Regions from separate parts of the Verminephrobacter aporrectodeae subsp. tuberculatae genome, predicted to be linked through region 2. Evidence: riboswitches for the same ligand, from Rfam matches in the RefSeq annotation. Region 2 holds a riboswitch; the other holds the start of a gene.

Region 1 (14,352 bases), on a different contig from region 2:
TGGGCATCTTCAAGAACTCCTCCGTGGCCTTTGCCGTGTCGGTGGCGGAACTCACGATGTTTGCCATGCAGGCGCAGGAGGAAACCGCGCGCGGCATCGAGGTCTATCTGGCCGTGACCGGGCTCTACATCGTTTCGGCATTCACCATCAACCGGATCATGGTGTTCATTGAACGCTGCGTGCGCATCCCGGGAATGATCGCTGCGGGTGGCGCGCGGGGAGGGCATTGACGTGCTGCATCCCCACGTCCGCCGCCGCGTGTATTCGCTGTCCCCAAGGGAGGCATGACATGCATCTCGACCTTTCCTTCTACAACTGGGACCTGATCACCAACTTCGTTCTCAAGGGCCTGTACTTCAGCCTGGAACTGACCTTCATCGCCACCCTGGGTGGCGTGCTCTTTGGCACCGTGCTGGCGCTCATGCGCCTGTCGGGCAGGAAATGGCTGGAGCTGCCCGCGGCGATCTACGTCAACGGCATGCGCAGCATTCCGCTGGTCATGGTGATCCTGTGGTTCTTCCTGCTGGTTCCGGCGATCATCGGTCGGCCCGTAGGCGCCGAAGTCTCGGCCATCGTCACCTTCATCGCTTTCGAGGCGACTTACTTCAGTGAGATCATGCGTGCCGGAATCCAGTCCATCGCGCGCGGTCAGGTGTACGCCGGCCAGGCGCTGGGGATGACCTATGGCCAGAACATGCAGCTGGTGGTGCTGCCGCAGGCGTTGCGCAACATGCTGCCGGTGCTGCTCACGCAGACCATCATCCTGTTTCAGGACACGTCGCTGGTCTACGCGATCGGCGCCTACGACATGCTCAAGGGCTTTGAGGTGGCGGGGAAGAACTTCGGTCGTCCCATCGAGGCCTACCTGGCCGCGGCGGTGCTGTACTTCGTGATGTGCTACGCGCTGTCCTGGACGGTCAAGCGCCTGCACCACAGGATCGCGATCATTCGCTGATGCGTGCAAGAGATTGGATAAAGGGAACAGGAAATGATCGAACTCAAGAACGTCTCCAAGTGGTACGGCCCGGTGCAGGTGCTCAGCGAATGCTCTGCCACCATCAAGAAGGGCGAGGTGGTGGTGGTGTGCGGCCCCTCGGGATCGGGCAAGTCCACGCTGATCAAGACCATCAACGCGCTCGAACCCTTTCAGAAGGGCGAGATCACGGTCGATGGTGTGGCACTGCACGACCCCGGAACCAATCTGCCCAAGCTGCGCAGCCGCGTGGGCATGGTGTTCCAGCATTTCGAGCTGTTTCCGCACCTGTCGGTGACGGACAACCTGACCATCGCGCAAATCAAGGTGCTCGGCCGCAGCGCGGACGACGCCAGGCAGCGCGGCTTCAAAATGCTCGACCGTGTGGGGCTGATGGCGCACAAGGACAAGTTCCCGGGCCAGCTCTCCGGCGGCCAGCAGCAGCGTGTGGCGATTGCGCGCGCGCTGTCCATGAACCCCATCGTGATGCTGTTCGACGAGCCCACCTCGGCGCTCGACCCCGAAATGGTCGGCGAAGTGCTCGACGTGATGGTGGGCTTGGCGAATGAGGGCATGACCATGATGTGCGTGACGCATGAAATGGGCTTTGCCCGCAAGGTCAGCCACCGTGTGATCTTCATGGACGTGGGCGGCAAGATCCTGGAAGACTGCCCGAAGGAAGAGTTCTTCAACGACCTCGGTGCACGCCAGCCGCGCACCCGGGATTTTCTCAACAAGATCTTGCAGCACTGACTGCGCGCAGATGCCCCCGCACGGCCCGCCTGTGCACGGCGGGCCGTCGTGCGGGCCTTCAGGAACCGGAACCCGCAGCAAGCACCAGATTGTCGCGGTGCACCATCTCGGGCTCCGCCGCATAACCGAGCAGTTTCTCGAACGCGCTGGAGGGCTTGCGGCACAGCATGCGCGCCTCGGCGGCGGCGTAGTTCGCGAGACCGCGGGCGATCTCCGCGCCCGAAGCGTCGCGCACGGCAATCACGTCGCCGCGCGAGAAATCACCCTCTACGGCCGTCATGCCAATGGGCAGCAGGCTCTTGCCTTCGTCGCGCAGCTTGGCCGCGGCCCCTGCGTCCACAATCACGGAACCGCGCAGCTGCAAATGGTCCGCCATCCACTGCTTGCGGGCCTGCTTTTTCTGGGTCTGCGCCACGAGCAGGGTGCCCAGCGCCTGCCCGCGCGCCAGGCGCAGCAGCACATCCGGCTCGCGTCCCCAGGCGATGGCGGTGGAGGCCCCCGATCCGGCCGCGCGCTTGGCCGCAAGAATCTTGGTGATCATTCCGCCCTTGCCAATGCCGGAGCCCGCGCCCCCCGCCATGGCCTCCAGGGTCCAATCCCCCGCCCGGGCCTCGTGGACGAGTTGCGCGCACGGGTCACGGCGCGGGTCGGCGGTGTACAGCCCCTTCTGGTCCGTGAGGATGATGAGCGCATCGGCTTCGAGCAGATTCGCCACCAGGGCCCCCAGGGTGTCGTTGTCGCCGAACTTGATCTCGTCATTCACGACCGTGTCGTTTTCGTTGATCACCGGCACCACACCCAGGCGCAGCAGGGTCAGCAAGGTCGAGCGCGCGTTCAGATAGCGCTCGCGGTCTGCGAGGTCGGCGTGGGTGAGCAGCACCTGGGCACTGCCCAGGCCTTGCTCGCGCAGCTTGGTTTCATACATCTGCGCCAGCCCCATCTGCCCCACGGCGGCGGCGGCTTGCAGGGCATGAATTTCTTGCGGCCGGGTGTTCCAGCCCAGGCGCTTCATGCCCTCGGCGACGGCGCCGCTGGAGACCATCACGACCTCGCGGGGTGCGCCCGCGTCACCCCGCACCAGCGCCGCGAGCTGGTAGCACCATTGGGCAATGGCGGTTTCATCCAGGCCGCGGCCCTCGTTGGTCACCAGGCTGGAGCCCACCTTGACCACGATGCGGCGGGCATTGCGCAATACGTCGGCAGGCATTTTCTCTTCGAGCCTTTTGGTTGCTGGCGTTTTTTCCGCACCCTGGACCGGCCATGGGCGCTTGGGCTCAGGCGGGTGCGTCCCCGGCAAACCGGGGGTCCGGCTGCGCCGGTTCGTTTTCCGCGCGCTGCTCGCCCTGCACATGGCGGAAGATGGCATGGATCAGCGGCTCGCAGCCTTCGCGCGTGAGCGCGGAGATCTGAAACACCGGCCCCTTCCACTGGAAGCGCCGGACGAAATCCCCGACGCGCGCCTCCCGTTCATCCAGCGGCACCATGTCCAGCTTGTTCAACACGAGCCAGCGCGGCTTGCCGTAGAGCCGGTCATCGTACTTTTTCAGTTCGTAGACGATGGCCTTGGCCTGGGTGACGGGATCCTGCGCGGCATCGAACGGCGCCAGATCAACGACGTGCAACAGCAGGCGCGTGCGTTGCAGGTGGCGCAGAAACTGGTGCCCAAGCCCTGCGCCTTCGGACGCCCCTTCGATCAGGCCCGGAATGTCGGCGAGCACGAAACTCTGTTCGGGGCCGACCCGCACCACGCCCAGGTTGGGGTGCAGCGTAGTGAACGGATAGTCGGCAATCTTCGGGCGGGCGTTGGAAACCGCGGCGATGAAGGTCGACTTGCCTGCATTCGGCATGCCCAGAAGCCCCACGTCGGCGAGCACCTTCAATTCCAGCTTCAGACTTTTCTTCTCGCCTGGCCAGCCGGGCGTTTTCTGCCGTGGCGCGCGGTTGATGGCGCTCTTGAAGCGCAAATTGCCAAACCCGCCGTCGCCGCCCTTGGCGAGGGTGACGAGTTCACCCGGGGTGAGCAACTCATGCAGCAGCGCGCCCGTCTCTGCGTCGGTGATGATGGTGCCCACGGGCATCTTCAGGGTGATGTCGCTTCCTGCGGCGCCAAACATGTCCGAGCCCATGCCGTGCCCGCCCCGCTTGGCCTCATGCCGGCGCGCGTAGCGAAAATCGATCAGGGTGTTCAGGCTGGGGTCGGCCAGCGCCTGCACATGCCCTCCGCGCCCGCCATCGCCTCCGTTGGGCCCGCCGAACTCCTTGTGTTTTTCGTGCCGAAAGGACACGCAGCCATTGCCCCCGTCACCTGCGGCAATGTCAATCAAGGCTTCATCGACGAACTTCATGGAGATCCCGTGGTGGGCGGCCAAGCCGCTGATTCTGGCGCAACGGCGGCCCTCCTGACGCCCCTGCCCCGGACGGCGCGAACACGCCAGCGTGCAGGGCAAACGACAAGGCCCCGGCAAAGCGGGGCCCCGGAAGGAATGCCTGGGGAAAAGCCTCAGGCCGGTGTCACGTTCACCGTCTGCTTGGACAATGCCCCCTTGGTGCCGAACGACACGTGGCCGTTGACCAGTGCGAACAAGGTATGGTCCTTGCCCACGCCGACATTGTTGCCGGGGTGAAAGCGCGTGCCGCGTTGGCGCACGATGATCGATCCGGCGCCGACCAGTGCGCCCCCGAAGACCTTGACGCCCAGCATTTTCGGCTTGGAATCGCGCCCGTTTCGCGTAGAGCCGCCGCCTTTTTTCTGTGCCATGACATCAGCTCCTTTTACTGGGCAGCAGCAATCGCGCCAATTTGCAGTTCGGTGAACTGCTGGCGATGGCCTTGGTGTTTTTGATAGTGCTTGCGGCGGCGCATCTTGAAGATGTGCACCTTGTCGTGCTTGCCGTGGGCCACGACAGTGGCCTTCACGGTCGCGCCGGACACCAGGGGCGTGCCCACCATGAGCTCAGCGCCGTTGCCGACGGCCAGAACCTGGTCGATCACGATCTCCTGGCCTACGTCCGCAGCAATCTGTTCTACTTTGATTTTTTCGCCGGAAGCAACGCGATACTGCTTGCCACCGGTTTTTATGACCGCGTACATGGGGGGGACCTCTTGATATGGGCTCTGCAGACGGATTTCCGCGGAGCCCGCGAATATATCACAGGGCGCATCGCCCGCCATTGCGGCTGTCCACGCGTCCACCGGCAAGGCAAGATCACGCCCGTGGCCCGGCGCGCTTTGTCGTTCGCCCGGTTGCGCGCCCCGCACCAGCCCTTGCAGCGGGCGCCGGGGTATTACAGCAGTCCTTTTTCTGCCATCGACAGTGCCTGGCCCGGCGCCACGATCACATGGTCGAGCACGCGCACGTCAACCAGCGCCAGCGCGGTCTTGAGGGTCTGCGTGAGCGCCTCGTCGGCGCGGCTGGGCTGCACGCTGCCGCTGGGGTGGTTGTGCGCCAGCACCACGGCGGCGGCCCGGTGGTGCAGCGCGCGCAGCACCACTTCGCGGGGGTATACGCTGGTCTGCGTGAGCGTGCCGCGAAACAGTTCTTCCAGCGCCAGCAGGTGGTTCTGGTTGTCCAGGAAAAGCACGGCAAACACCTCATGGCCCTTGGCGGCCAACTGCAACTGAAGGTACTGCTTGACGGTGTCCGGGGCGTCGAAGATTGCGCGTTCGCACAGCTGCTGGGCCAGCGCGCGGCGGGCCAGCTCCAGCACCGCCACCAGTTCGGCGCGCTTGGCCGGACCCAGGCCCTTGATGCGTTGCAGATCGGCGGCGCTGGCGTGCAGCAGCCCGGCAATGCCGCCAAAGCCACCGCTCGGCTGCCCGGTGGCGGCGTCTGCGCCGGGCGGGTCCAGCAATTCCTGCGCCAGTTGCAGCACCCCTTTGCCCACGATGCCGGTGCGCAGCAGGATCGCGAGCAACTCGGCGTCGGCCAACGCAGCGGGGCCGCGCGCGAGCAGTTTTTCGCGTGGCTGGGCGTCAAGGGGCAGGTCTTTGAGAGGCATGGCGCAGGGGCCGACCGTCGAAGGCCAACAGGTGGCTGGGTCCGGCGCCAGTTTATCGGGACTTTCATGGCGTGTGCGCCGGCGCCCCCCTTAGAATCCACCCCCGCCCAAGGAGCGTTGCAGCGGCAGGCCCGGCCCCACCACGAGGGCCCGTCGTCAGGCTTGGGCGACCCAGGGGCCGGACCCGGGGCCCACTGCAACGACGCTCACCTGCTTTCTCCGTCGTTCCTGCACAGGTGAGTCCATGTCTGCCATTTCGCTGCCCCCGATGAAACTGTCCGGCCTGGAGCCGGTGAGCATTGGCGCGGGCTCGCTGTTCGTGAACATTGGCGAGCGCACCAACGTCACGGGCTCCAGGGCGTTCGCGCGCATGATCCTCGACGGCGCGTACGAACAGGCGCTGGCCGTGGCGCGCCAGCAGGTGGATAACGGTGCGCAGATCATCGACATCAATATGGACGAGGCCATGCTCGACAGCCGGGCTGCGATGGTGCGCTTTGTGCAACTGATCGCGTCCGAGCCCGACATCGCGCGCGTGCCGATCATGCTCGACAGCTCCAAGTGGGAGGTGATCGAAGCCGGCCTGCGCTGCATCCAGGGCAAGGGAATCGTCAACTCCATCAGCATGAAGGAGGGCGTCGAGGCCTTCAAGCACCAGGCCCGGTTGCTGCGCCGCTACGGCGCCGCGGCCGTGGTGATGGCCTTTGACGAAAAGGGCCAGGCCGACAGTTGCGCACGCAAGATCGGGATCTGCGCGCGCGCCTACCGCATCCTGGTTGACGAGGTCGATTTTCCGCCCGAGGACATCATCTTCGACCCGAACATCTTCGCGGTCGCCACCGGCATTGAAGAGCACAACAACTATGCGGTCGATTTCATCGAGGCCACGCGCTGGATCAAGCAGAACCTGCCGGGCGCCAAGGTCTCGGGCGGCGTGTCCAACGTGTCGTTCAGCTTTCGCGGCAACGACCCCGTGCGCGAGGCCATCCACACCGTGTTCCTGTACCACGCGATCGCCGCGGGAATGGACATGGGAATCGTCAACGCAGGCATGGTGGGCGTATACGACGACCTGGAGCCGACGCTGCGCGAGCGCGTCGAGGACGTGGTCCTGAACCGCCGCCCTGACGCCGGCGAGCGCTTGGTCGAAATCGCCGAAAGCGCCAAGAGCGGTGCCCGCGACGCAAGCCGCAAGCTCGAATGGCGCGGCACGCCCGAGGCGCCAAAAACCGTCGGCGAGCGCCTGAGCCATGCGCTGGTGCACGGCATCACCGACTTCATCACCGAGGACACCGAAGAAGCCTATCAGCAGATCCTGGCCCAGGGGGGCCGCCCGCTGCACGTGATCGAAGGCCCGTTGATGGACGGCATGAACGTCGTCGGCGACCTGTTCGGTGCGGGCAAGATGTTCCTGCCGCAGGTGGTCAAGAGCGCCCGCGTGATGAAGCTCGCCGTGGCGCACCTGATCCCCTATATCGAGGAGGAAAAGCGCCGTGACGAACAGGCCGGGCGCGACGTGCGCAGCAAGGGCAAGATCGTCATCGCCACCGTCAAGGGCGACGTGCACGACATCGGCAAGAACATCGTCACCGTGGTCCTTCAGTGCAACAACTTCGAGGTCGTGAACATGGGCGTGATGGTGCCCTGCCACGAGATCCTGGCGCGCGCCAAGGTCGAAGGGGCGGACATCGTGGGCCTGTCGGGCCTGATCACCCCGAGCCTCGAAGAAATGCAGCATGTAGCTGGCGAGATGCAAAAGGACGCGCATTTCCGCATGCGCAAGATCCCGCTACTGATAGGCGGCGCGACCACCAGCCGCGTGCACACCGCCGTCAAGATCGCCCCGCACTACGAAGGCCCCGTGGTCTACGTTCCCGACGCCTCGCGCAGCGTGGGCGTGGCGCAGAGCCTGCTGGGCCAGGTGGCGGGCAGCTACTTGCAAGAGCTCAACGCCGACTACGACAAGCTGCGCAGCCTGCACGCCAAGAAAAAGCCGGCGCTGCTATGGCCCCTGGCCCAGGCGCGCGCGAACCGGACGCCCATGGACTGGTCCGCCTGCCGGCCCGTCGTACCGCGCGCGCCGGGCCGGCGCATGTTCAAAAACTTTGACCTGGCCGAACTGGAAAAATACATCGACTGGGGTCCGTTCTTTCAGACCTGGGACCTGGCCGGTCCCTACCCGGCGATCCTGGACGACGAGGTGGTGGGCGTGCAGGCCAGGCGCGTGCATGACGACGCCCGGGCCATGCTCAGAAAGATCATCGACGGCCGCTGGCTCACGGCCAGCGGCGTGCTCGCGTTGCTGCCCGCGAACAGCGTGGGCGACGACGTCGTGTTCTATACCGACGACAGCCGCAGCCAGGTGGCCATGACCTGGTACGGCCTGCGCCAGCAGACGCAAAAGCAGTCCATCGACGGTGTGCTGCGCCCCAGCCGCTGCCTGTCCGACTTCGTCGCGCCCAGGGGCATCGCCGACTACGCGGGCCTGTTTGCCGTGACCGCGGGCCTTGGAGTCGAAAAGAAGGAAAAGGACTTTGCCGACGCGCTCGACGACTATTCCGCGATCCTGTTCAAGAGCCTGGCCGACCGCCTGGCCGAAGCCCTTGCCGAATGCCTGCACCAGCGCGTGCGCACCGACCTGTGGGGCTATGCGCCCGACGAGCGGCTGAGCGCCTGCGAGCTGATCGCCGAAAAGTACCGCGGAATTCGCCCCGCCCCCGGCTACCCCGCCTGCCCGGACCACAGCGCCAAGACCGATCTGTTCCAGGTTCTGCGCTGCGCAGAAATCGGCATGGGCCTGACCGAGAACCTGGCCATGACACCCGCGGCCAGCGTGAGCGGCTTCTACATGGGCCACCCCGAGAGCCGGTACTTCAGCGTCGGCAAGATCGGCGCTGACCAAGTGCACGACATGGCCGGGCGCCGGGGGATGGACGAGGCCGCGCTGGCGCGCATGCTGGCGCCAAATCTTTGAAACCGGTCCCGGGTTCTCCGCGCTGCCCGGCTCCTTTGCCAGGCCGTCAAACCTGGGTGGCCGGCGCGGCTGCCACGCCCAGCAGCTGGTGCAGGCGTGCGCTGGTGGTGGTGTATTGCAGCGCCACCTTGCCGCCCTTGAGCGCCTCGGCTGCGGCAAAGGCGGCGAGCGTGGCCTCGTGGAAGCCGCACAGGATCAGCTTGCGCTTGCCGGGGTAGGTGTTGACGTCGCCCACGGCGTAGATTCCCGCAACGTTGGTGCGAAACGTCCCGGTGTCGACCACGAGCTGCTTGCGTTCCATGGCCAGGCCCCAGTCGGCAATCGGCCCGAGCCGGGGGGAAAGGCCGAGGACGGTCAAAAGCACGTCCACGGGCAGGGTCCGGGGGCTCTCCTGTGCACCGACCACTTGCAGCGCGGTGAGGCGCTTGCCCGCGGTGCTGGTGATGATGCCGGTGATCTGCGCGGCCTCGACGGCAATGCGTCCGGCCTCGCGCAGTTGCCGCAGGCGCTGCAGCAATGCGTCGGGCGCCTGGAACAGGTCGCGCCGGTGCAGCAGGCTGACGCGCGCCGCCCGGCCCTGCTCGGCCAGTTCCACGGCGTGCGCCACGGCGGCTTCGTCGCCGCCGTGCACGACGACGTGGCGCCCGGCCAAGTCCAGGTCCGGCGGCAGGCTCTGGTAGTGGAGCTGGGTGCCGGTAAAGCGCTCGATTCCCGCGGTCTTGAGGGTGCGGGGAACGAACGCGCCCACGCCCGCGGCGAGGAACACGCAGCGTGCGAGCAGCCGCACCCCGGTGCTGGTTTCCAGCAGCACGCGGCCGTCAGAGCGGGGCGTGAGGGCAGAGACCAGGGTGTTCAGATGCCAGTGCGGTTTGAAGGGCGCCACCTGCCGCAGCAGCAGATCCACCAGTTCGCGCCCGGTGCAGACCGGGACACCCGGAATGTCGTAGATGGGCTTGTCGCCATACAGTTCGGCGCACTGACCGCCCGCGTGCGGCAGGGCGTCGATCAGGTGCGCGGTGATTCCCTGCAGCCCGAGCTGGAACACCTGGAACAGGCCCACCGGCCCCGCGCCGATGACCACGGCATCGGTTTCGACTGCGGCGTGCACGGCCTGGGTCACCTTGGGGCCTGGGCCTCTCAGCGCTGCAGCTCGTCGATCTTGCCCGGCTTGCCATTCCATTCGTCGGCGTCGGGCAGGGCGCCCTTGCGCTTGGTGATGCTTTTCCAGCCGTCGGCAAAGGCCAGCTCGGTGTTGAGCTTGATGAAGGCGAGCTGATCGGCCGGGAGGTCCTCCTCGGCATAGATGGCGTTCGCCGGGCATTCGGGGATGCAGACGGCGCAGTCGATGCACTCGTCGGGGTCGATGACAAGCATGTTCGGACCTTCGCGGAAGCAGTCCACGGGGCATACGTCCACACAATCGGTGTACTTGCACTTGATGCAGTTTTCGGAGACGACGTGGGTCATGTCAGGCGTTCAGGCGGTATCGGGCGATGAAAACCCTTGATTTTAGAAGCGTTCACTCGCCAAGGCTGCGTGGCATCTTGACCGGAAGGGGGCTTTGGGGCCGGGCGTCGCTCCGGGTTGGTCTGGGCCCCGCCGATGCGGGCAGGCGGGCCGCCCGGCGATGAGAACGCGACCATCAGGGCTAATGTAGCAGCCGATCCGTTTGGCTCCATCGGCAGGGCCAAGGGCCGCACAGCGAACGGCTCCTGCGGCAGTGCCTCCGGCATGGCCGCATGCCGGAGGCGGTTCATGGGCCGTGCCGCGAACTCTTGTTCGGCGACAAGAATTGGGCCAAAACGACTTCGAGCTTGCTTGACGAACTTTTGGGCCTCATGCATTCCAGAGTCAGTTCCACCGTCGTGGTAGTCGGCAGGAGGTCGTCGCCTATATTGGTGGCGCTCACGCTGCCACTGATTTTCAATGCGGAGTTCTTGGTCTGCTCGGGTCTGCTCGGACACGTTTACACACGCGCGCTCGGCTATTCTGCCTGTGCCATACATTTGGTCCACCAAACCGCTGGCCGAGAGACCGCTGTCTGGAAGCCCCACGACCGAATACGACCAAGAATCGGCGTGCGTGCCCCGATTTTTCGCGGAGGCCCGAGACTCCTCGGTCAGCACGGTCATTCTGACGCTGACGCTCTCGGTGCCGGCCGGCACCTCGAAGTCGATGTTCTTGGTGACGGGCCGGTCTTGCTCGGCCGCAGTGACGCTAAAGACCGCGCGATCGTCTCCATCTGCGGGGAGCGGTGCGGCAGGGGACGAGCGCTTGGAAGCGGGGATGTCGCGCGGGGGCGGCTCCTTGCCGTCTTGCGTCACGCTGCTGCGCACAGCCGACGAACCGGGGGCGGCTACTCGCTGCGCGGCGGCCTTGGCGCCGGTGTCGATTCCCAGGCCCGGCGGCACCACCATGGTGACCTTGGCTTGCGTGCTGCCTTCATAAATCGGAAAACTGGTGCTCACGACGTTCGGATAATGCAAGTCGCTCAACGTCAGAAAATAGACGTCGGGCAATACGTGCTCGAACGCAAAGGCACCGTTGGCATCCAGTATGGCGACGGCCCGCGTCTGCGTATTGACCCCGTTCAGCAAGACCTCGCGGCCCGCCAGCGAGGTGACCGGATCGCCCCGCTCCGACAGCAAATTGCCGGACAGTCTTGTCTCTGCCTTGTTCACCAGCATTTCATAGCCAGCCGCAAACTCGCCGTCATTGGCAGAAAAGTACAGATGCATCCAAAAACTGCCATTTGGCAGCGCGTCCAGTATTCGCTGCATGGCCGGGCCCGAGATCGAAAAGCTGGAATCTGCCGGATTAAAAGACCAGAATTTCTCCAGATGAACCGAGATGGCAGAATCTCCCCCAACAGGAATCTCTCCGATGCTTTTTTCCTTCAGATCCAGCGTGGGTACTCCTTGCAACCTGAAGGTCAGTGGGGCGCCGGTCATTACATTGTTTGCTCCCAGGCCGTCAACGACCACGTTGGGAGGTGGAGGATCGTCGGTAAATTCGCCGTAAACCCCTGCGGAAGTCGGTCGCTGTGACCTGATCAACACATGGAACTGAGATGTTGTGGGACCACTCTTGATTTCGAAATTCGCTTCCTGATCCTTGCCGGTATCACCGGGAGTGGAAAAACGCAGTTGTCCGTCCTTGAGCAAGGCATTCGATACGGCGCCCGATGGCGTGACCTTGTCGGCGCCCGCAGGAAGGCCAAGTTCTTTGAGCGAGAGAGAGACCATTTGCGCCGGCTTGACGTCTTGAAGCTCGGCTTTTCCCGCAAGCGTGGGTGATGGGCCGGACTGCGTCTGCGCGCCGTCTCCGCAGGCGCTCAGCACGGCGCCGACCAAAAACATGATGGCTATCAGAATTCTCATGATGCTAACTCCTTGTTGACAAATGGGTGAAACTACCTTTGGATGTATCTGGCTATACACAAGTCCCTCCGCGCATGCGTTATGCTAGTTATTTCATGGTGAAAGCACACAATGAACCGGGCAGTTACGGGATTCAAGAGAATGGGCCTGGGGGACCTCAGGCTCAAACAGGGTCTACCGCTTTGGGAATGCAGCGCATTCTTGACTTTGCCGCTGGCATCAGGTTCTGTCGGGAACTTCAGGTTCAGGGGCGTTGTGTATAAGACAATACCCTTGCTTGATCCAGTGTTTGGTCATTACGACCCAAGGCAGGAGCCGTATGCGGGAATCCCGCACGGACGGATCGGAGGAAGTGTTTCGTCCGCAGTCCGTGCGTATCACCTGAATGGGTGTTCTTGGGGAGGTGCATCTTCGAGGGTCTATTTATACAACAACGCCCCCTTCAAGCTTATGTGCCAATGGTCCATATGCTGGCCGGGGGTGGTTTCGACCGTCCTTGGCTTGGTGGTCCATGCACCCACGAGGGGAATGTCCGAATCGTCCGGAAATTTCCCGTTAACGAGCGCCTGCTCGATGAACGAGCCCCCGATAAAGATCACGCGGGTGTAGGGTTTCTTCCCCTCGGTTTCAAGGATGGCGCGGTTTTCGTCAATCCATCTCTCCAATTCTCGCTGCTTGGGTCCAGCCACCCATGTTCCAATTTTTGCCGTGAGCCCGGCGTTTTCGACTATCTCGGTTTTGGCGGCGTTGATCAATTGCCGGATGTGCGCTCCCCCATTTTGCCCACCCAGCGCGTCGCTATAACCGCCCGCGCCGTCGGCGTAGCGCATGTCAATCTGTTGACCATCGCTGTGACCTTTATGGACGAGAATCGAATCATGTTCAGCCCCTACTTGGGCGACATGCTGGCTGCTGATGTCGTTGAAGCGGCAGGCATAGCAGCCGAGAAGCCAGGCGATGGTTTGCATGGTGCTCCATGAGTCACCGCCTTTATTTGTATCACGTATGCCAAAGCGTCGGTCGGAAAGACCTGTAACATCTCCTGCAAGATAGAGTGGCGTAAATTCTTTCTTTTCGTTAAATTCGATCTGCCCACCCTTTGCGGCAGGATCGGAGCTCACTGCGACACCCCCCACGCTGCCTTTGAGACGAACCGTGACGGTTATATTTCCTATGGCCATTTCGCCAGCAAACGTGGGCAGAGAAAGACCAGGAAACTTGATCAGGCCAGGCTCGCGGGTATGATTTTGCGTCAAGAGATTGACGTTGGAAAAAGTCAAGGCACTGACGCCTGGCGAGGTACCAGGAACTACCGTGGTGGTAGCGGCCACTTCGGCGATCCCCAGGTTCACTTCGGTAATAGTCGCGTCGGCTGGAGAATATCTGATCTCAAACGGGATCGTGTTGGTGTTGTCGCTGCGGCTTTGCGGGATCGACAGGTAGGAGCCGGCCAAGTTGCTACGCTCACTGACCTTGAGCGGAGAAATTATCGGATTGGAATTCTTGTTTGGCGACAAGAATTTTGCCGAAACGACTTCGAGATTGGTTGACGAACTTTTGGACCTCATGCATTCCAGAGTCAGCTCCACCGTCGTGGTAGTTGGCAGAAGGTCGTCGCCGATATTGGTGGCGCTCACGCTGCCGCTGATTTTCAATGCGGAGTTCTTGGTCTGCTTGGACACGTCTACACATGCGCCCGTGCCCGTTCCGCCTGTGCCATACATTTGGTCTACCAAACCGCTGGCCGAGAGATTGGTGTCTGGAAGGCCCACGACCGAATACGACCAAGAATCAGCGTGTTTGCCCCGATTTTTCGCGGAAGCCCGAGACTCCTCGGTCAGCACGGTAATTCTGACGCTGACGCTCTCGGTGCCGGCCGGCACCTCGAAGTCGAAGTTCTTATTGATGGGCCGGTCTTGCTCGGCCGCAGTGACGCTAAAGACCGCGCTATCGTCCCCATCTGCGGGGAGAGGCGCGGCAGGGGACGAGCGCTTGGAAGCGGGGATGTCGCGCGAGGGCGGCTCCTTGCCGTCTTGCGTCACGCTGCTGCGCACAGCCGACGAACCGGGGGCTGCTGCTGCTCGCTGCGCGGCGGCCTTGGCGCCGGTGTCGATTCCCAGGCCCGGCGGCACCACCATGGTGACCTTGGCTTGCGTGCTGCCTTCATAGATCGGAAAACTGGTGCTCACGACGTTCGGATAATGCAAGTCGCTCAATGTCAGAAAATAGACGTCGGGCAATACGTGCTCGAACGCAAAGGCACCGTTGGCGTCC
Region 2 (14,352 bases):
TGGGGGTCTGCGCCATCTCCCACGCAGCACCACCGGACGACGGCATGGTACTTGCGTCTCTTTGCTTTTTGATTCACCAATATGCGACATTTACTCTCATCCCCGGCTCATGCCATGGCGCCCCGCACCCGCTTACCGTCCTGGCTGTCTGCCTGCTTTCTTGGCCTGACCCTTGCCGCCTGCGGAGGAGGCGGCGGCAGTAACGGCAGCGGCGACTCTGGCTCCGGCAACGGTGCTGACGACACAAGAACCGCCAACCCCTTCATTGCTCCGGCCGGGGCGCTGTGCGCCCAACGCGATGCCAACAGCAATAACTGCATTCAGCCCACCTCGTCCTCCACCGATGAACAGGCGCTGTTCGATGCCATCAGCGACCCCAACGGCTCGGTGATCGACTTCGACGGCCCGGGCTACATGGAGAACGAACTCTTCTCCGTCGGCAAGATATCCATCACCTCCTACGGCATGGCGCGGCGCCGCATCCAGGCCGGGCGCAATGCCTTTACCGTGGATGGCAGGCGCTACGGGGAGGGCAAACGCAGCCAGTCCGGGGAAGATATCCGCTATGTCTACAAAGGTGATCGCGGGAGCAACGTCACCGTCGAACTCATCAAAAGCATGGGCCATCGGAAGGAAACCCTCTGGGGCATCGGACTCCGCGAGGACGAGCGCGCCACCACACCCGACACGACGGGAATCTCCTGGACTACCGTGTTCGGAGTGCTTACCGACCAAGCCGACGCCCCCAAGACCCGGAAAGTGCGCTATGTGGGTACCGTCTGGACATTGACCGGCACGGACGGTCGCATTCTGGAGGTAGAAGACGTTACCTACGAGACCGAGTTGGATACGGTCACAGGCAGGCTCGCCGGGGTCCGCATCGACTACACCAATCCCAAAACCCGGAAGTACATGCAGCTGGAATTGCCCGAGTTGAAGTTCGAGAACTCGCGGCTCGACAGCGCCTCGCGCCAGCAGCGCACCAGTGTCCAGACCGGAATCACCTCATACAACCACAGCTTTACCCTTGATGGTCTGGAAGGCGAGATCCTGGGCAAGCAGGCCGCGAGCATCTACCTCGTGGGCGGGGGCGCCAAGGGCGCTTTGCAAGTGACACTGAGGCGCAAGGACCAGATGGAGAGCGACGCTGTCATCAACGTCCCCTTCTCCGCCACGCCCTGAACCCCGTACCGACCGCGAGCCACGGCTTGCCCACGCCGTCCTTGCGGCGCGCGGGGGACTTTTTATAATCCGCGGCTCCGAGGAGCGTTGCAGCGCCCCCAGCACCGGCGGGGCGTGAGGCTCGGAGTCAGCAGAACCTGTTTGCGCAACGACGCTCATCCACTTTGCGTGCGATGGGGCGCGTCCTCCTCCCGCGCGTAGTGGCTTGGCAAACCTGCTTTGGAGCATCCATATGAACGCACGAGTCGAGGCCCCCGTCCATGCCGATTGCCGCGTCGCCGACATCGGCCTGGCCGGGTGGGGACGCAGGGAAATCCGCATCGCCGAAACCGAGATGCCCGGCCTGATGGCGCTGCGCGAGGAGTTTGCCGCGCGCCAGCCGCTCGCGGGCGCGCGCATCGCCGGCAGCCTGCACATGACGATTCAGACGGCGGTGCTCATCGAGACCCTGCAGGCCCTGGGCGCGCGCGTGCGCTGGGCCTCGTGCAATATCTTCTCGACGCAGGACCACGCCGCGGCCGCGATCGCCGCGACCGGAACGCCGGTATTCGCCGTCAAGGGCGAGACGCTCGCCGACTACTGGGACTACACGCACCGCATCTTTGACTTTGGCGCCGCCGACACCGAGGGCGAGGGGCCTGACATGATCCTGGACGACGGCGGCGACGCCACGCTGCTGATGCATCTGGGCCGGCAGGCCGAGCAGGACCCGTCCGTGCTGGAGCACCCCGCAAGCGCAGAGGAGCGCGCCCTGTTCGCCGCCATCGCGTCCCGGCTGGCCGCCGACCCGGGTTGGTACCGCCGCAAGAGCGCGCGCATCCTCGGCGTGACCGAGGAGACCACCACGGGCGTGCACCGGCTCAAGGAAATGTCGGCGCAGGGCCGGCTCATGTTCCGTGCCATCAACGTGAACGATTCGGTGACCAAGTCCAAATTCGACAACCTCTACGGCTGCCGCGAATCGCTGCTCGACGGAATCAAGCGCGCCACCGACGTGATGATCGCCGGCAAGATCGCCTGCGTGGCCGGCTACGGCGACGTGGGCAAGGGGTCGGCGCAGGCGCTGCGCGCGCTCAGCGCCCAGGTGTGGGTGACCGAGATCGACCCGATCAACGCGCTGCAGGCCGCCATGGAGGGCTACCGGGTCGTGACGCTGGAGTACGCCGCCGACAAGGCCGACATCTTCGTGACCGCCACGGGCAACAGGGACGTGATCCGCCACGAACATATGCGGGCCATGAAGGACCAGGCGATCGTCTGCAACATCGGCCATTTCGACAACGAAATCCAGGTCGCCGCGCTGGAACAGTACCCGTGGGAGGAGGTCAAGCCCCAGGTCGATCACGTGATCTTCCCCGACGGCCGGCGCATCATCCTGCTGGCCAAGGGCCGCCTCGTGAATCTGGGCTGCGCAACGGGTCATCCGAGCTTTGTGATGTCGTCGAGCTTTGCCAACCAGACGCTCGCGCAGATCGAACTGTTCACGCAGCGCGAGCGCTACCAGAGCGGCAAGGTATACGTGCTGCCCCGGCACCTCGATGAAAAGGTCGCGCGCCTGCACCTTCGGAAGGTCGGCGCGGTGCTCACCGAACTCACGCCCGAGCAGGCCGCGTACATCGGGGTTCCCCGGCAGGGGCCGTACAAGCCGGAAACCTACCGCTACTGATGCCTGATGCCTGATGCCCGATGCGCGCAGATGTTTTCTTGCTGCAATCCGGGAATGCCGCGACGCGCTCGCAGGCGCAGCGGCTGATCGCGTCGGGGGTTGAATGGCGCCCGCCTTGCGGGTCGCCGTGGCGCCGGGTGGCGAAGAACGGGGACGAGATTCCGGCCGACGCCGAGTTGCGCCTGCTCGACGGCGCCGAGTCCCGCTACGTCTCGCGCGGGGGGATCAAGCTCGAAGCCGCCTTGCACGCGGCCGGCCCTTGCGTCGCGCAGCGGCACTGTCTGGACGTGGGCCAGGGCACGGGGGGGTTTACCGACTGCCTGTTGCAGCAAGGCGCGGCCCAGGTGCTGGGCGTGGACGTGGGGCATGGCCAATTGCACGCGCGGCTGCGCGGCGATGCGCGCGTGCTCTGCGTCGAGGGCCTGAATGCGCGCGCACTCACGGCAAGCGCTCTGCGGCAGGCGTGCGCGGCGACGCGGCAGGCCACGCCCGCCACCGAAGCCTTTGACATCGTGACCGGTGACCTCTCGTTCATCTCGCTCACGCTGGTGCTGCCCGCGCTGGCGCCGCTGCTGGCCGCCGATGGCGATCTGCTGATGCTGGTCAAGCCACAGTTCGAGTTGCAACCCGGGCAAATCGGCAAAGGCGGTATCGTGCGGGACGCGGCGCTGTACGCGGTGGTGGAGAACCGCATCCGGGGCTGCTGCGCCGACCTTGGCCTCGTGGTCCGGGGCTGGATCGACAGCCCGATCCGCGGGGGCGACGGCAACCGGGAGTTTTTTGTCTACGCAAGGAGGAACGCATGATTGCTGCCAGCGCAGAAGGCACCGGTTTTCCGGTGAGTTTCGAGTTTTTCCCGCCCAAGACGCCGCAGGGCGCGGACCGGCTGCGCGCAGCGCGCCAGGAGTTGTACACGCTGCATCCGGATTTTTGCTCCGTGACCTACGGCGCCGGCGGCTCCACGCAGGCGGGAAGCTTCGCCACCGTGCGCGAAATTCTGGCCGAGGGCATGGGCGCGGCCGCGCATTTTTCCTGCGTCGGCGCCACGCACGAATTGGTCCGCGAGCAGTTGGCCGCGCTCGAGGCCATGGGCGTGAAACGCCTGGTCGCGCTGCGTGGCGACCTGCCCAGCGGCTACGGCCTGGGCGGCGAGTTTCAGCATGCGGGCGATCTGGTGGCCTTTATCCGCGCCGAGACCGGCAACAACTTCCACATCGAAGTGGCCGCCTACCCCGAGACGCATCCCCAGGCCCGCTCGCCCGACGCCGACCTCCAGGCGTATGCGGCCAAGGTGCGCGCCGGGGCGGACTCCGCGATCACGCAGTTTTTCTACAACAGCGACGCGTACCTGCGCTTTCTCGAAGACGCCCAGCGGCTGGGCGCCGAGGTGCCCGTGGTCCCGGGAATCATGCCGATCTCCAGTTCGACCCAGCTGATGCGCTTTGCCGACGCCTGCGGGGCAGAGATTCCGCGCTGGATCCGCCTGCGGCTCCAGGCGTTTGGCGACGACAGCGCCAGCATCCGGGCATTTGGCCTGGACGTGGTGACCGATCTGTGCGATCGGCTATGCGCTGCAGGCGCGCCGGCGCTGCATTTCTACACGCTGAACCAAAGCGCCGCGGCGCTGGAGATCTGCCGCCGGCTGGGGATCTGACGCACGCCCGCGCCCGCGCCGGACCTCAGCCGCCGGATGACTCCAGGGTGTGCGCGGCGTGCCTGTCCTGCGCCAGCAACTGCACCATCTGCGGCAACGCGGCCTGCAGGGCCGCTTTCAGCGTGAAGGGCGGGTTGATCAGGAACATGCCGCTCGCGGGAAGACCGGGGCGCCTGACCTCGCCGTCGGCGCTTGCCGTGATCCGGCTCGACTTGACGGTCAGCGTGGCGTGCAGCCAGCCCCTGCCCGCCTGGTTCGCCAGCGTCCTCAAGCGGCGCGGCAGGCCATGCGCTTCGGGGCGGGGAATGATCGGGTACCAGAACGCATAGGCGCCGGTGGCAAAGCGCGCGAGCGCGTCGGTGGCGAAGTCCAGAACCTTGCCGTAGTCGCTCTTTATCTCGTAGCTCGGGTCGCACAGCACCAGGGCGCGCCGCGCCGGCGGGGGCAGGAATTTCCGCACGCCCGCAAAGCCGTCCTCATGCAGCACGGCGAGTTGGCGGCCCGCCTCCAGTTGCGCCACGTTGCCCGCGAGCGACCGCAGGTCGGTCGGATGCAATTCAAACAGCTTGAGCCTGTCGTGCGCGCGCAGCAGGCGCTGCACGATAAAGGGCGAGCCCGGGTACACCCGGGGGGTGTCGCCGGGGTGGTTGAAGGCGCGCACCAACTCCACGTAGGACTGCAACGCCGGGGCAAGCGCCGGCACCGCGGGGGCGAAGAGACGCGCCACGCCGTGCGTGGCCTCGCCGCTGGTGCGCGCGCAGTCCCCGTCGAGCCGGTACAGGCCCGCGCCCGCATGCGTGTCGAGCACGGTCAGGGCCGCGTCTTTTTCGATGAGGTGCTGCAAGGCGGCGATCAGCACGGTGTGCTTGAGCACATCGGCATGATTGCCCGCGTGGAAGGCGTGGCGATAGCTGAACATGCTCCGATGGTAACGGCGCGGCGCCGCGCTCCCCCGAGAAGTTCGTATAATCGCGGGCTTCGCAGCGTTTTCGTGGTCCCGCGGCGAAGATCGACGTCCACCGGAGAGGCTTCCCAACAAGAGTTGCACCGACCGTGGATGAAAGGACCACCAAACCACCCCACCCTTTCTTGGGAACCCCCCATGCCCACATTCAGCGCAAAACCCGCTGAGGTCGTGCACGAGTGGTTTGTGATTGACGCGACCGACAAGGTCCTCGGACGAGTAGCCAGCGAAGTTGCTCTCCGTTTGCGCGGCAAACACAAGGCCATCTACACGCCTCACGTCGATACCGGTGACTACATCGTCATCGTCAACGCCGCCCGGCTCAAGGTCACCGGCACCAAGTCCCTGGACAAGGTGTACTACCGGCACTCGGGCTACCCCGGCGGAATCAAGGCCACGAACTTCCGCGACATGCAGGCCAAGCACCCCGGCCGCGCGCTGGAAAAAGCGGTCAAGGGCATGCTGCCCAAGGGCCCCTTGGGCTACGCGATGATCAAGAAACTCAAGGTGTACGGTGGTGCCGAGCATCCCCACACCGCCCAGCAGCCCAAGGTGCTGGAAATCCAGGGAGCCTCGAAATGATTGGTGCATGGAACAATGGCACGGGCCGGCGCAAGTCCAGCGTCGCGCGCGTATTTCTGAAAAAAGGCAGCGGCAAGATCACGGTCAACGGCAAGGACATACAGTCCTACTTCGGCCGCGAAACCTCGATCATGATCGCCAAGCAGCCCCTGGCGCTGACGAACCATGCCGAGAGCTTCGACATCCGCATCAACGTGCACGGCGGGGGCGAATCCGGCCAGGCCGGTGCGGCGCGCCACGGCATCACCCGCGCGCTCATCGACTACGACGCTGCGCTCAAGCCCGTCCTGAGCCAGGCCGGTTTCGTGACGCGCGACGCGCGCGAGGTGGAACGCAAGAAGGTCGGCCTGCATTCCGCACGCCGCGCCAAGCAGTTCTCCAAGCGTTGAGCTGGTCCGGACTCCCTTCCCGGCGCGCGGTATCCCCGGCTTGGGGCCCTGTGTCCCTGCCCTGCTCGGCAGAAAACCGCCCAAGGGCGGTTTTCTTCTCATCACCATGCGCTTTCGCCTTCTGCGCCACCGGCTGACCATCAGCGCCCCCCGGGTTGCAGTCCGCAGCGCCCTGCCCTGGCCCTTTCGCTGGCTCGCCCTGGCCGTGCTGCTGGGCCTGTGCGCAGTCGCCGCGTTCCGGGTTTTCGATTCCGGGAAACCCGTCGTCGCCAGGCTGGATGCCGGCACGCGCGCCGAGTGGCTCGCGCTCAGGAGCGAGCTTGCCAGCCTACACGAGCAGGAGCGCCAGCGGCAGGCGGTGGCGCTCACGGCCGAAAGCCTGCTCGCCGCCGAGCGCGCCGCCAAGGAAAGCCTGCTGGCGCAGGTGCGGCAATTGCAAGCGGACAACCAGACGCTGCGCGAGGACCTGGGCTTCTTCGAAAAGCTGATTCCCGCTGCCAAGACGCAGGGGCCGGCGATTCGCGCCCTGCAGGCGGAAGTGCTCGCGGGAATGCAGTTGCGCTGGCAGGTGCTGGTCATTCAGGCCACGCGCAACGCGCCCGACTTCAACGGGAGTCTGGAGCTGATGCTCGCCGGCACCCGCGACGGCAGGCCCTGGACGCAGACCCTGCCGCCGCAGGGGCAGCCGCTGCAGCTCAGGCAATACCGCCGCGTCGAGGGCGTGTTCGACCTGCCGCCGAACACCGTGGTAAAGACTGTTACCGCACGTGTGCTGGAAGGCACGGCAGTGCGTGCCGTGCAGACCATGGCGCTCAAATAGGCCCCGGCTTGCAGATGCGCCAGCCGGGAGTGGGTGTATCGTCGGGCGTTGCCAACCCGCATGCCGGCCGCTTGGCCCAGCCGCATCTCCAGGAGCCCGGATCCTATGTTTTCCCGCAAGAAGCAACCCCCCATCAAAAGCCTGATCGCCCAGGGCAGCAGGATCGAGGGGGAGGTGCATTTTTCCGAGGGTCTGCGCATCGACGGCGAGGTGGTGGGGGACATCTGCGCGCAGCCGGAGCAGCCCAGCATCCTCGTGATCTCCGAGACGGCCCGTGTCGAGGGCACGGTGCACGCTCACCACGTCGTCATTGGCGGCCAGATGATCGGCCCCGTGCATGCGCAGTTCCTGGAGTTGCAACCCAGGGCGCGGGTCACGGGCAGCGTGCATTACGCGGCGCTGGAGATGCACCAGGGGGCCGTGGTTGCCGGGCAACTGGTTCCCGCAGAGGCGGCCGTGCTGGTCGAAGGAAAGCCCCCACTGGAGTTGGCGTCCAGCCACCCGTGATGTGAACCCGAGCGCTTGGCAGTAGTATTGCCCCTTAGCCCCTGAACCCGGAGTATCCCCATGAACGCTGTTGCAGAAAACATCCAGACCGAAATCCCCGAACCCATTCTGTTTACGGACAGCGCGGCGGCCAAGGTGGCGGACCTGATCGCCGAAGAGGGCAACCCCGAGCTGAAGCTGCGCGTCTTCGTGCAGGGCGGCGGTTGCTCGGGATTCCAATACGGTTTCACCTTCGATGAAATCACCAACGAAGACGACACCACCATGACGAAGAACGGTGTCTCGCTGCTCATCGACGCCATGAGCTACCAGTATCTCGTCGGCGCCGAGATCGACTACAAGGAAGACCTGCAGGGCGCGCAATTCGTCATCAAGAACCCGAACGCGACCAGCACCTGCGGCTGCGGTTCGAGCTTCTCCGCGTAAATTGCCGCGCATGAAAACAACCGCCTTCGGGCGGTTTTTTTTCGCCCCCGCGGGGGCGGGGTGCGCGACGGATCAGGCCGGATGCACCGTCCCCAGAACGCGCGCGCCGGCTGCGCCCGTCACGCCGGGCAGGTTGCCCGGTGCACCGCGCAGCGTCTGGCGCGCCAGCCAGGCAAAGGCCGCGGCCTCTACCTGCAGGGCGGGCAGTCCCAGGGCGTCGCTGGCCAGCACCTGGAGCGACGGGCCTGCCGCCACCCGCAGGCGCTCCATCAAATGGGTGTTCAGGGCGCCGCCCCCGCATACGGCGAGGATTTGGCCGGGATAGGCTCTGGCGCTCTGCATGCATGCGCGCGCGGTGAACTCCGTCAACGTGGCCTGAACGTCAACCGCAGCCGCGCCCGCGCAGCAGCGCAGCCGGGCGGAGAGCCAGGCCGGATTGAACAGATCGCGCCCCGTGCTCTTGGGCGGTGGCTGCTGCAGGAAGGGCTCCTGCATCAGCGCGGCCAGCAGCTGCGGCAGCACCTGGCCGCGCGCGGCCCAGGCGCCGTCCCTGTCGAACAGCTCGCCGGTGTGCTGCCGGCACCAGTCGTCCATCAAGGCGTTTCCCGGGCCGCAGTCGAAGCCGATCACGCTGCCGTCCGCCCCGAGCACGCTGAGGTTGGCGATGCCGCCGACGTTCAGCACCAGCACGGTCTCCTGCGCGCGCCCGAAGACGCCCTGGTGGAACGCGGGAACCAGCGGCGCGCCCTGCCCGCCGGCGGCGACGTCACGGCTGCGGAAATCGGCGACCACGGCGATTCCCGTGCGCTCGGCGAGCAGCGCGGGGTTGCCCAGTTGCAGCGTGTAGCCGGTGCCGTCGAACTCCCCGGGGCGGTGCCGCACGGTCTGCCCATGCGCGCCGATCGCGCGGATCGCGCTGGCGGGCTCGCCGCTGCGCTCCAGCAGCGTCCGCACGACCCGGGCATAGGACCGGGACAGCGCATTGCCTGCGAGCGCGGCGCGGTGCAGTTCGTTCTCACCGGGGGTGTTCAGGTCGCGCAGCACGGCGCGCAGTTCGGGTGCGAATGCGGCGCTGGCGTGCTGCGCGACCCGCATGCGCGGGCCGGAGAAATCCGCCAGCACCCCGTCGATGCCGTCGAGCGAGGTGCCCGACATCAGGCCGATGTACAGATCGGACACTGGCGGGCCGGCCCGTTTGCGGTGCGCGCGCAGGAATCAATCGACGCTGGCCTGACCGATCAGGGCCGCAGCCGATAGCTGCACGCGCATATTCGCTGTCAGGCGCGCGAAGGCGGGGCGTGCAGCGGGCGAGACGGGCGCTGCCGCCTCGCTCTGCGCGACGATGGTCATCGGATCCTGGTGCCGGCCGTTCACGCGGAACTCGAAATGCAGGTGCGGACCGGTGGCCCAGCCCGTGGCGCCCACAGCGCCCAGCGTCTGGCCTTGTCTGAGCGCTTGGCCCGTGCGCACGTCGATGCGGCTCAGGTGCGCATAGACCGTGACGTGCTGGTTGCGGTGCTTGACGAAGACCACGTTGCCGTAGCCGTTCTGCACGCCGGCGAACTCCACCGTGCCGTCGCCCACGGTGCGCACGGCCGTGCCGGTGGGCGCGGCGAAATCGGTGCCCAGATGGGCGCGCCAAGTCTTCAGGATGGGATGCAGGCGCATCTTGAAGCCGCTGGTCACGCGCGAGAACTCCACCGGGGAGGTGAGGTAGGCGCGGCGCAGGCTGGTGCCCTCCGGCGTGTAGTACGCGCCCTGGAACCAAACCGCCTGGTGGACCTTGCCGTCGTTCACGAACTCGGCGCTGAGCACGCGGCCGCTGCCCAGCACCTCGCCATCGGCCTCCAGGGTCTCGTACACCACCGAGAAGCGGTCGCCCTTGCGCAGCGAGCGCTGGAAGTCGATGCTGCCCGAGAAGATCTCGGCCAGTTGCACGGCCACGGCGTCCGGGATGCCCGATGCGTCGGTGGCAGCGAACAGCGAGCTGTTCACGACGCCGCCGACGAGGCGGCTGTCGAGCGCCATCTTGGCGTTTTCGACACGCGAGCTGAAGCCATCGCCCGTGCGCTCCACGACCAAGCGGCGGAAGTTGCCGCTGCCGTCGGGCACCCAGCGCGCCGTCAGGCGAATCAGACGGTGGTCGTCGGTGGTCTGCGCCGACACGCTGCGGCCGCTGCGACCCAGCATGTTCTGGTGCACGAACCGGTCACTGCGCAGAAAGGCGGCCGCGGCCGGGTCGGCCACACCCAGGCGCCGCAGCAGGGATTCCGGCGTATCGCTGCTGCGCAGTTGCTCGGAGCGAAACAGCGAGAAGCCGGGGGCTTGCAGCTCGCTGAGCATGCGGTTCTCAGCCAGCGATTCGACGGAATGGCTGAGCATGCGCACCGGCAGTTCGGCCGGATCGGGCGCAAGGGACGCCACGGCGAACGCGCCGCCGCCGCCCGTCAGCAGCAAGGCCGCGACAGCGGCGCCAATGCGTCCGGGATAGCGCTGGATCGTGCGCGACAGTCGGTAGAGAAAAAAAGCGCTGCTGGCGCGGGTCAGGCCGTAAATCAAAGCTGCTATCCCCAGGGTGATCGCGCGAAGCCCCGGCGTTTTCCCGCTGCGGCTACATCAGCTTGGCAGAGCGCACGGGCTTGGGTCAGGGTGAGGGCGGAAACAGCGGGCCCACTTAGAATCCCGCCTTTGCAAAGCAGGCCGGAGTATAGCGGCGACGCAGTCTGTCCGGACATCCCAAAAAACCCCCTTATGCATCCATCAGTCGTTACAACGTCCCCGGTTTCCGAAGCGGTCCGACAGGCCCTGGAAATCTCGCTGCGCGGTGCCCAGGAACTGCTGCCGCAGGACGCCTGGGTCGGGAAGCTGGTGCGCTCCGAGGCCTCGGGCCAGCCGCTGCGCATCAAGCTGGGGCTCGATCCCACGGCGCCGGACATCCACATCGGCCACACGGTGGTACTCAACAAGCTGCGCCAGTTGCAGGACCTGGGTCACCAGGTGATCTTTCTGATCGGCGACTTCACGGGCCTGATCGGCGACCCCTCGGGGCGCAACGACACCCGCCCGCCGCTCACGCCCGGGCAGATCCGGGCGAACGCCGAGACCTACTACCGCCAGGCGAGCCTGGTGCTCGATCCGGCGCGCACCGAGATCCGCTACAACAGCGAATGGAGCGAGCCCCTGGGCGCCGCGGGAATGATCCAGCTCGCCGCCAAGTACACCGTGGCGCGCATGATGGAGCGCGACGATTTCCACAAACGCTTTGCCAGCGGCCAGTCGATTTCGGTGCACGAGTTCCTGTACCCGCTGATGCAGGGCTACGACTCGGTGGCGCTGAAGAGCGATCTGGAGCTCGGCGGCACCGACCAGAAATTCAACCTGCTCATGGGCCGCCATCTGCAGCAGGAGTACGGCCAGGAGCCGCAGTGCGTGCTCACCATGCCGCTGCTCGTCGGGACCGACGGCGTGGAGAAGATGTCGAAGTCGAAAAACAACTACATCGGCATCGCCGAAGACGCCAACACCATGTACGCCAAGGTGTTGTCGATCTCCGACCCGCTGATGTGGAACTGGTACCAACTGCTGTCGTTTCGCTCGCTGACCGAGATCCAGGCGCTCCAGGCCGAGGTCGCGCAGGGCCGCAACCCCAAGGACGCGAAGGTGCTGCTGGCCAAGGAAATCACCACGCGCTTTCACAGCGCGGCGGCGGCGGACGCGGCCGAGCAGGACTTCATGCACCGCAGCCGGGGCGGCGTCCCCGAGCAGATCCCGCAGCTGTCCCTGCCCGGCGCGCCGCTGGGCATTGGCGCCTTGCTCAAGCAGGCCAACTTGGCGCCATCGACCAGCGAGGCGCAGCGCCTGATCGACGGCGGCGGTGTGCGCATCGACGGCAGCGTGGTCAGCGACAAGGGCCTGCGGCTCGGCGCCGGAACCTATGTGCTGCAGGTCGGCAAACGCCGGTTTGCGCGCGTGGTGCTCACGTGAGACACCCCCGGGGTCCATGGCGCATGCGTGCGCTCTGCCCGCGCCGCGCACGGAACCCGGACATTCCATGACCCCGATCGACATCCTCATCCTCGCCGCCGGCAAGGGCACGCGCATGCAAAGCCGCCTGCCCAAGGTGCTGCAGCGCCTGGCCGGGCGCCCGCTGCTGCTGCACGTGCTGGACCAGGCCGTGCAGTTGCAGGCGCGCAGCGCCATCGTCATCACCGGCCACGCTGCGGCGCAGGTCGAGGCCGCCGCCGCAGGCGGTGCGCAGGCCGGCGGCCCGGAGCTGAAGTTCGTGCGCCAGGAACCCCAGCTGGGCACCGGCCACGCCGCGCAGCAGGCCGCGCCGCAGCTGCGCGACGACGCCACGGTGCTCGTGCTCTCGGGCGACGTGCCGCTGACGCACGCCGATACCCTGCGCGCACTGCTCGGCGCCGCAGCAGGCGGCAGGCTGGCGCTGCTGAGCGTGGAGCACCCCGACCCGACGGGCTACGGGCGCATCGTGCGCGGCGCGCAGGGCGCCGTGCAGGGAATCGTCGAACACGGGGACGCGACCGAGGAGCAGCGCGCGATCACCGAGGTGTACAGCGGGATCATGGCCGCTCCCGCGCAGCAGCTGCGCGGCTGGCTCGCGCGCTTGAGCCGCGACAACGCCCAGAGCGAGTACTACCTCACGGACGTCGTGGCGCAGGCCGTGGCCGACGGCGTCCCCGTGGTGGCGCAGCGCATCAGCGACGCGCTGCAGGTGGCCGGTGTGAACAGCCCGCGGCAACTGGCCGATCTGGAGCGCGCGCTGCAACTGCGCCAGGCGCAGGCGCTCATGGAGCAGGGCGTGCGCCTCGCCGACCCCGCGCGCTTCGATCTGCGCGACGACGCCCGCAGCGGCGTGCGCGCCGCGCTGGTCTGCGGGCAGGACGTGGAGATCGACGTGAACTGCGTCTTCGTCGGCCGCGTGGAACTGGGCCCTGGCGTGCAGATCGGCGCGCACTGCTGGATTGCCAATGCGTGCATCGCTGCGCACGCCGTGATCCAGCCCTACACGCACATCGACGGCGAAAACTCCGGCGCCACGGTGGGCGCAGGCGCGCACGTCGGCCCCTTTGCCCGCCTGCGCCCGGGCACCCGACTGGGCCGCGCGGTGCATATCGGCAACTTCGTGGAAGTGAAGAACAGCAGCCTGGCCGACGGCGCCAAGGCAAACCACCTGGCGTATCTGGGGGACGCCACGGTGGGCGAGCGCGTGAACTACGGCGCCGGCAGCATCACCGCGAACTACGACGGCGCGAACAAGCACCGCACCGTGATCGAGGCGGACGTGCACGTCGGCAGCAACTGCGTGCTCGTGGCCCCCGTGACCATTGGCGCCGGGGGCACCGTGGGCGCGGGCAGCAACATCACCAAAAACACCGCCGCCGGCGCGCTCAGCGTGGCGCGCGGCCGGCAGATCAGCATTCCCGGCTGGGCCCGCCCTGCCAAGCGCCCGAAACCATGACGCAGGCCGACGCCGCGCAGCAGCTGGCCGAGATGGCCGCGGCGCAGGAGGAGCTCCTGCGCGCCGTCGCGCACGACCTGCGCGCGCCGCTGCGGCATGTCGGCGCCTACGGCGCGCTGGTGCGCGAGTCGCTGTGCGAACTGCCCCCCGACACGCTGAACGCCCCCGGGACGCAGGAGGCCCTGGGCCTTCTCTCCAGCCTGGAGCAGTCCGCCCGGCGCATGGGACGGATGATCGACGGCCTGCAAGCCCTGCTGTGCGCCAGCCGCGCCCCGCTGCGCGCCGAGCCCATCCCCTTGGCCCGGGCCGTGGCCCAGGCGCGTGCCACGCTCGCGTCCGCCGAGGCCGGCCGCACCGTGCAGTGGCGCGTGGGGGCGCAGCTGCCCACCCTGCGCGCCGATTCGGCGCTGCTGCAGGAACTGCTGGTGCAACTGCTGGGCAATGCCCTCAAGTTCACGCGCCAGAGCGCGCAGCCCTGCATCAGCGTGCACGCCGACGAGGCCGCAGCCGCGGGCCAGGCGGCGTTCACGGTGCAGGACAACGGCGCGGGCTTTGACCCCGCGCACGCGGCGCAGCTGTTCGGCCTGTTCCAGCGCCTGCACCGCGAGAGCGAGTTTGACGGCGTGGGTGCGGGGCTGGCGCTGTGCCGTGCGATTGCCCGGCGGCATTCCGGGACGATCACG

Evidence for each region. A riboswitch is a leader RNA that binds a small molecule or an ion and turns the genes downstream of it on or off. The one in region 2 is predicted to bind S-adenosylhomocysteine.
Region 1: another riboswitch for S-adenosylhomocysteine. It lies ahead of metH (methionine synthase); the one in region 2 lies ahead of ahcY (adenosylhomocysteinase).

Annotation. Positions count from the first base shown of each region.
Region 1 covers NZ_QZCX01000001.1:1,035,005-1,049,356, forward strand. The annotation lists gene D5041_RS04380 (amino acid ABC transporter permease) at 1-230, shown strand, start outside; gene D5041_RS04385 (amino acid ABC transporter permease) at 290-955, shown strand; gene D5041_RS04390 (amino acid ABC transporter ATP-binding protein) at 989-1,726, shown strand; gene proB (glutamate 5-kinase) at 1,785-2,933, opposite strand; gene cgtA (Obg family GTPase CgtA) at 3,001-4,071, opposite strand; gene rpmA (50S ribosomal protein L27) at 4,227-4,484, opposite strand; gene rplU (50S ribosomal protein L21) at 4,499-4,816, opposite strand; gene radC (RadC family protein) at 5,011-5,724, opposite strand; S-adenosyl-L-homocysteine riboswitch at 5,828-5,939, shown strand; gene metH (methionine synthase) at 5,969-8,698, shown strand; gene D5041_RS04425 (NAD(P)/FAD-dependent oxidoreductase) at 8,745-9,878, opposite strand; gene fdxA (ferredoxin FdxA) at 9,836-10,165, opposite strand; gene D5041_RS04435 (carboxypeptidase-like regulatory domain-containing protein) at 10,162-12,078, opposite strand; gene D5041_RS04440 (hypothetical protein) at 12,498-14,352, opposite strand, start outside.
Region 2 covers NZ_QZCX01000002.1:670,624-684,975, reverse strand. The annotation lists gene D5041_RS11085 (hypothetical protein) at 115-1,182, shown strand; S-adenosyl-L-homocysteine riboswitch at 1,256-1,346, shown strand; gene ahcY (adenosylhomocysteinase) at 1,415-2,848, shown strand; gene D5041_RS11075 (TlyA family RNA methyltransferase) at 2,869-3,654, shown strand; gene metF (methylenetetrahydrofolate reductase [NAD(P)H]) at 3,651-4,502, shown strand; gene D5041_RS11065 (23S rRNA (adenine(2030)-N(6))-methyltransferase RlmJ) at 4,528-5,421, opposite strand; gene rplM (50S ribosomal protein L13) at 5,605-6,048, shown strand; gene rpsI (30S ribosomal protein S9) at 6,045-6,437, shown strand; gene D5041_RS11050 (DUF6776 family protein) at 6,544-7,257, shown strand; gene D5041_RS11045 (bactofilin family protein) at 7,363-7,764, shown strand; gene erpA (iron-sulfur cluster insertion protein ErpA) at 7,825-8,190, shown strand; gene D5041_RS11035 (anhydro-N-acetylmuramic acid kinase) at 8,263-9,369, opposite strand; gene D5041_RS11030 (M23 family metallopeptidase) at 9,406-10,749, opposite strand; gene tyrS (tyrosine--tRNA ligase) at 10,942-12,174, shown strand; gene glmU (bifunctional UDP-N-acetylglucosamine diphosphorylase/glucosamine-1-phosphate N-acetyltransferase GlmU) at 12,242-13,669, shown strand; gene D5041_RS11015 (sensor histidine kinase) at 13,666-14,352, shown strand, end outside.